3 regions of the Sporosarcina pasteurii genome follow, and region 1 is predicted to be linked to each of the others. Evidence: riboswitches for the same ligand, from Rfam matches in the RefSeq annotation. Region 1 holds a riboswitch; each other region holds the start of a gene.
What was found. Region 1 has a riboswitch for S-adenosylmethionine ahead of AB1H92_RS12670 (glutathione ABC transporter substrate-binding protein). Riboswitches for the same ligand answer to the same signal wherever they lie in the genome.
Positions count from the first base shown of each region.

Region 2: linked by a shared signal. The riboswitch ahead of AB1H92_RS01045 (O-acetylhomoserine aminocarboxypropyltransferase/cysteine synthase family protein) and the one ahead of AB1H92_RS12670 (glutathione ABC transporter substrate-binding protein) in region 1 are both predicted to bind S-adenosylmethionine.
Region 3: linked by a shared signal. The riboswitch ahead of AB1H92_RS13830 (methionine biosynthesis PLP-dependent protein) and the one ahead of AB1H92_RS12670 (glutathione ABC transporter substrate-binding protein) in region 1 are both predicted to bind S-adenosylmethionine.

Region 1 covers NZ_CP160452.1:2,641,080-2,643,347, forward strand. The annotation lists gene AB1H92_RS12670 (glutathione ABC transporter substrate-binding protein) at 1-898, opposite strand, end outside; SAM riboswitch class I at 1,054-1,163, opposite strand; gene AB1H92_RS12675 (nucleoside deaminase) at 1,297-1,785, opposite strand; gene AB1H92_RS12680 (bifunctional UDP-sugar hydrolase/5'-nucleotidase) at 1,923-2,268, opposite strand, start outside.
Region 2 covers NZ_CP160452.1:213,205-215,472, reverse strand. The annotation lists gene AB1H92_RS01045 (O-acetylhomoserine aminocarboxypropyltransferase/cysteine synthase family protein) at 1-1,288, opposite strand, end outside; SAM riboswitch class I at 1,404-1,519, opposite strand; gene AB1H92_RS01040 (sulfite exporter TauE/SafE family protein) at 1,594-2,268, opposite strand, start outside.
Region 3 covers NZ_CP160452.1:2,873,817-2,876,084, reverse strand. The annotation lists gene AB1H92_RS13830 (methionine biosynthesis PLP-dependent protein) at 1-1,078, opposite strand, end outside; SAM riboswitch class I at 1,153-1,256, opposite strand; gene AB1H92_RS13825 (methylated-DNA--[protein]-cysteine S-methyltransferase) at 1,391-1,912, shown strand; gene AB1H92_RS13820 (MATE family efflux transporter) at 1,916-2,268, shown strand, end outside.

The DNA.
Region 1 (2,268 bases):
GCGCTTTACTCATATTAAATCCGATAAATGAAAGCCCTGTTGAAGGGGTTTGTACCACTGTTGCATAGTCACTATCATTTAATTGAGGAACTTCGCTCGGTTGCACAGGATCTACGATATGAACGAATCCACGCTCCAAGTCTGCATTACGGGTTCCGCTTTCCGGGATAATTTTGAAAGTTACTGTATCGACAAGTGCTTCTTCTCCCCAATAATTCTCATTTTTCACAAGTTTTACTTCCTCGCCAGGTGTCCAACTATCAAACTTAAAATGTCCGGTTCCAACTGGATTTTCTGAAATAGCTGTACCAGGTTTTTGACCATTCTTTATTGCCTCGTAATCTGCTTCAATTGCTTTCGGGCTAATGATTGCGGCCCCACTATGGGATAGATGTGCCAAAATTGGTGAAAACGGATATTCTGTCTTAATGCGAACGATATACTCATCTACCACTTCTACTTCAGAAATCATTTCAAAATAATCATATTTTGATGAAGCAACTTCTGGATCGAGAAGGCGTTCTACATTTATTTTCACGGCTTCCGCATTAAACGCTTCCCCATCATGAAAGCTTACACCTTCTTGCAAGATAAACTCATAAGTCAAATCGTCAATCACTTTCCATTCCTTCGCCAAACCTGGAATTAACTTATTCTCACTGTCACGTTTAATGAGCCCTTCAAAAATTGGTTGTTGAATGTTATGTGACGGCACATCATTCGAGCCAGCCGGATCTAAAGTACTCGCGTCAGAATGAACAGCGACAACAAGGTCCTTTTCTATCTTCCCGTCTCCTGGCTGATCGTTCTCCGCTTCACTACCGCCGCCCGCGCAAGCTGCTAGTATCATAGTGAACGACAATATTAAAACACTTAACCACTTCTTACTATTCTTCATGATGTTGAATCCTCCTAGATATTTTATATTTTTATATAAATTATGTTTTTAGCATAATTATATCTAAATGGTAATGCTCTAAATACCAGGCTCTACCGTTTTCCAAAATAAAAAGAACCCTCAAACAAGAAGAGGGTCCATTCGTAAAGACAATCTTCTCATCTGCCAGGTATTATGAAAATACCTATTGGAATTAGCACCATACCTAAAAAGGCTGGTTGCTGAGACTTCTAAGGGCCATTCCCTCCATCTCTCTTGATAAGAATTGAAAGTATTTAATTATTTAAAAACTAAGTGTTCTTACTATATCATGTTCTAAAAAACAAAACAAGTAGAAAAAGGTAGAATAAAGTCAATATTAACTTCAATCCATCTATTCATTTCTCGTTGCTAGATGCTTAATGTTTCCCTGCATAAAATTGACGGTGGAGTTCGCGAACTTGCTCCGCGAGTTCTAGAACAGGGCCCTCTACTGTAATATCACGCAGTACATCTCGGATTGGAAGATTACGCACGCGCGATTCCGATACATTGATCCCCATTTCGCTCAACCATTGTACCAGCTGCCCGGATGAACTGACATAAACAATTCGCCCCAAACCTACCCAACCGTGGGCTGCAGCGCACATAGGGCAATGTTCACCCGAAGTATATACTGTCGCCTTCTCTCTTTCTTCCAACGTCATATTCTCGGCTGCCCAACGCGCCAAAGCAAATTCCGGATGTTGGGTGTGATCACCACCTCCAACACGGTTACGGTCTTCCGCAAGCACGTCCCCGCTGGCTGACACTAGAACTGAACCAAATGGCTCGTCACCTTTCTCCAGAGCAACTTTTGCTAGTTCAATGCAACGTTGTAAATGCTTTAAATCTTGATCATTTATCATGAATAATCCTCCTTGTACTAATGCTTTGAACTGGACCTTCTTATACTCTATCCGCTGAAAGTTCTTTGATAATCAAATTGTGCTGTTTGTATACATAATATAATGGGACAGGGTTTACGCCTATCCCACCATACGTCTTATTGTGCCAAATCGATAATTCGCCCTTCAATCATTGGAGTAATATTTCCTAAAACACTTAAATGTTCGGCAAAGTTTTCCCAATCACTTTGGCCTAAATCCGTTACTCTACCTGCTTCATATGCTTTTGCAAAAACTGTGTATCCGTCTCCGCCTTTCGCGGTAAATGCATTTGTCGCTACGGTATAAGTCTCATGATCACTAACTTCCGTATAAGTACCATCTACATTTTTATAGGCTACGGAAACAACCCGCTCACCAGAGGCTTTTCCTGAATCGAATGTCACTTTTGCACCTGATACATGTAAGAAACCGCCATTTTCGCGCGGGTATTCTCGGAAACTA
Region 2 (2,268 bases), 870 kb from region 1:
TTGCACCCACTGGCACTGCTTTTTCAATTGCTTGTGCAAGGTCAGCAATAATATCTTCTGTCGACTCTAAACCTACAGCTAGACGGATTAACTCTTCAGAAACGCCTGATTTTTTCAAATCCTCAGGACCTAACTGCTGGTGGGTTGTCGAAGCCGGGTGGATAATAAGTGACTTCGCATCTCCAACGTTTGCAACGTGAGACCAAATTTTCACATTATCAATGACTTTACGTCCCGCTTCACGTCCGCCTTTAATACCGAAGTTTACAATTGAGCCAACACCATTTTTCAAGTATTTCTTGCTCGCTTCATAGGACGGATGATCTTCCAGTCCATTGTAAGTAACCCATTCAACAGATGGATGGCTTTGTAGGTACTTTGCAATTTCAAGTGCATTCTCACAATGTTTTGGATAGCGTAAATGCAATGTTTCTAAACCTTGTAAGAAATTAAATGCATTGTCCGGGCTTAAGCAAGGTCCGAAATCACGTAATAGTTGAACACGTAACTTTGTTGCAAATGCTGCATTAGGTACATCAATACCGTAACGGAGTCCATGATATGTCTCGTCTGGCTCCGTAAATCCAGGGAACTTCCCTTTTGTCCAGTCAAACTTACCGCCATCAACTACAACACCGCCGATTGACGTACCATGGCCGCCAATCCACTTTGTTGCCGAATGAATAACAACGTCTGCGCCAAATTCAATTGGATTGCTGCCGTATGGCGTTGAAAATGTACTGTCAATGAGAAGCGGAATATCGTTGTCATGTGCAACTTCAGCAACTGCTTCAATATCTAAAACGTGCAGACTTGGATTCGCAATCGACTCTGCAAAAATAGCTTTCGTTTTGTCTGTAATTGCCTTGCGGAAGTTTTCCGGGTCTGTTGCATCAACAAATTTTACATCGATACCGTAGCGGGGCAATGTCACTGCGAATAAATTGTACGTTCCGCCATATAAATTTTCAGCTGCAAGAATCTCATCGCCAGCCTCTGCAATGTTCATAATTGCAAAAGCAATTGCTGCCATTCCGGAAGATAGTGCAACTGCAGCAGTTCCCTTTTCTAGTTGTGCAACTCGCTGTTCGAATGCATCAACTGTAGGGTTTGTAATACGTGTATAAATATTGCCAGCTTCTTTTAAGCCGAATAAGTTTTGTGCGTGTTCTGTATTTTTGAAAACAAAAGAAGTCGTGCGATGTATTGGCAATGCGCGTGATCCTGTGATTGGGTCAGGTTCTTGACCACCGTGTAATAGTAGTGTTTCAGGTTGATAGTTTGTCATGATTCATTACCTCCAGAATTTTATTGATGGAAGTGCATGGACGATGGGGGGAATTTTATGTATAAAAAAGAACCCCCTTCATAAAGAAGAGGGTTCCGCTTTCGCTTAATTCCTCCTCTCATCTCTCAGACCGTTTGCACGAATCTGTAGGAATTAGCACCTTTGCAAGTAGGTCACTTGCTGGTTGCCGGGCATCGTAGGGCCTATTCCCTCCGCCGCTCTTGATAAGAGTTAAATGATTCTGATTTCCATCTTGTTAAACAGTATAAGACTGATTAGATAGAAAAGTCAAGCGTTTTTTTAAATTAAAAATCTAACCAAATTTTAATTGCGGTAGATAATATTAATATCGCAAGAATCCATTGTAAAATCTTCGTATTCATTTTTTGGCCAACTTTCGCTCCTAATGGAGAAGCAATGATACTCGCAACGATCATAATTGCTGCCGGTACATATAAGACTTGGCCTGTTGCAACTTTTCCAATCGTTGAGCCAATCGACGAAATAAATGTGATGCCAAGTGAAGTAGCAATCGTCATACGCGTTGGAATCTTTAAAACGACCAACATTATTGGCACTAGAATAAATGCGCCTGCTGCCCCAACAATTCCCGCGCCAATCCCAACTATAAAGGCTAATGAAGAAGCTAACCATTTGTTGAATGTTATTTCGCCGTCCGGATGCTGATCAACATCCTTCTTAGGAATAAACATCATAATCGCAGCAATTGTCGCCAACACACCATATACGGAATTAATGGCTCCTTCAGAAAGGAGGTTTGAACCGTATCCTCCGATAAAACTACCAACTAAAATACTGCCGCCCATATAGAGAATAAGGCGCATATTAATATAACCACTTTTACGGTATGCCCAAACACCAGCAATCGTTGCAAAGAACACTTGAATTGCACTAATTCCTGCAACTTCATGGGATGTAAATGCGGCAAAGCCAAGAAGTGGCGGGATATAAAGCAGCAT
Region 3 (2,268 bases), 230 kb from region 1:
TCAAATCCGCGATTAGATCATCGCAATCTTCTACACCGACAGAAAAGCGCAGTAGTTTATTACAAACCCCGCGACGTAATCGGTCTTCTTCCGGCATGCTCATATGGGTTTGTGTGGCAGGATACGTGATAAAACTTTCAACGCCACCAAGACTTTCAGCGAAAGTAATGAGGTTGAGATTTTGCAGAAACGGATTGACCCACTCGCTTTTTTGAAGACGAAAAGATACCATCCCGCCTTGCCCCGCATATAACACATCTTTCACGAGTGGCTCTGTTTTTAAATAAGCCACAATTTCTTTCGCATTTTCATCATGTTGTTTCATTCTCAAGTGGAGCGTTTTTAGTCCGCGAATCGTTAGCCAGGCATCGGTTGGAGAAAGAACTGCGCCAATCGTATTATGATTCTCGCCTAATTGCTGGCAAAGTGCATCCCCTTTCGCAACAACGAGTCCTGCGAGTACATCATTATGGCCGCCAATATATTTAGTAGCACTGTGTAAAACAATATGAGCACCAAGCTCAATTGGTCTTTGGAAATATGGCGTTAGAAACGTATTGTCTACGATAAGGAGTAACTCATACTTTTCAGCAAGTGCCGCGTATGCTTGAATATCAATCGTTTCCATGAGTGGATTTGTTGGCGTTTCAATAAATAGCGCTTTTGTTTTTGGTGTAATACATGCTTCTACCTGGGCAACGCTAGCAAAATCAGTATAGGTCGTTTGAATTGAATAAAAATCCGCGTAATCATCGAGTAAACGGTATGTGCCGCCGTAAATATCTTCAGGTACAATGAGTTCATCGCCCGAACGAAATATTGAAAGGACGAGCTGAATGGCGGCCATACCGGAGCTACAGGCAAACCCTGCATCACCACTTTCTAAATTGGCGATACCTTCTTCCAAAAGGGCACGCGTAGGGTTTTTCGTTCGAGAATAATCATAACCCGTGGATTCTCCAATGCCCGTATGTTCAAAAGCTGTCGATAAATAAATTGGGGCACTCACCGCACCTGTTTTAGCATCACTGCGATTTCCTAATTGGACAAGTTGAGTGGCTAACTGATTGTTTTTCAATATAATCCTCCCTTTCTATAATAAAAAAAGAGCACTCTATAAGAAGAGTGCTCCTAATCATCACGAAGTCAATCTTCTTATCTTCAAGGCGATCACACCTTTTGGAATTAGCACCAATGCCATCTGGCTGGTTGCTGAGACTTCATCGGGCCAATCCCTCCGTCTCTCTGGATAAGAAATGAAAATATTAAATTGTTGGAAGATACAGATTTATATTTATGCTATCACGACTTGATGAATTAAACAAGCAGAGATTCTGTTAAACATGTAAAATGATTATAAATTAGAGGATAGGAATGGGGGGGAGTACATATGAAACAAACGGTTTATTGGTTAGAGGTGCAACTTGCGGAATGGTCCATGTATATGGCTGCGACAGAAAAAGGATTATGTTACATCGGAACGCCGGATGCTCCTTTCGAAGAGCTCTCCAATTGGGTGGCGAAGCGTGTTCGCAATGCGCTTATGGAAGAAAATCAGGAGGTCATAGAGCCTTATGTAAATGAACTACGTGCTACTATAGATGGAAAAGGTCAAATTTTTACAGGTCAGCTTGATTTGTATGGGACACCTTTTCAGCAAAGTGTATGGGAAGTATTGCAAACAATCCCTTATGGAGACACGATTTCGTATACGGACGTTGCTGAACGCCTTCAAAAACCAAAAGCGGTTCGTGCGGTTGGGGGAGCCATTGGTGCAAACCCGGTCTTAATCGTCGTTCCGTGTCACCGGGTGTTGACGAAAGATGGTAAACTAGGCGGTTTTCGTGCAGGTTTGACGATGAAAGAACAATTGCTTGAATTAGAGCGGTCGGGAGGTACAAGAGGGGAGTAGGACATGGCAAAACAACATGACTTTACGGAAGGGAATATTGTTAAACAGCTGTTCATTTCTTCAGCACCTATTATATTGACAAATTTACTCCAAATTTCTTATCAATTTATTGATAGTTTATGGATTGGGAATTTAATCGGGGCGGATGCACTGGGGGCTGTGGCGATTTCAGGCACAATTGTTTTTACCGTCCTATCTTTTGTCATCGGTTTAAACAACGCCGCTTTGACGATTTTATCCCAACAAAAAGGGAAAGGAAGCGAAGAAGGACTCAAACGATACTTAAATGCCTTTGTCGTCATGCTTACATTGATGTCAATTTCATTAGGTATCGCCGGATATGTCTTATCAGAACA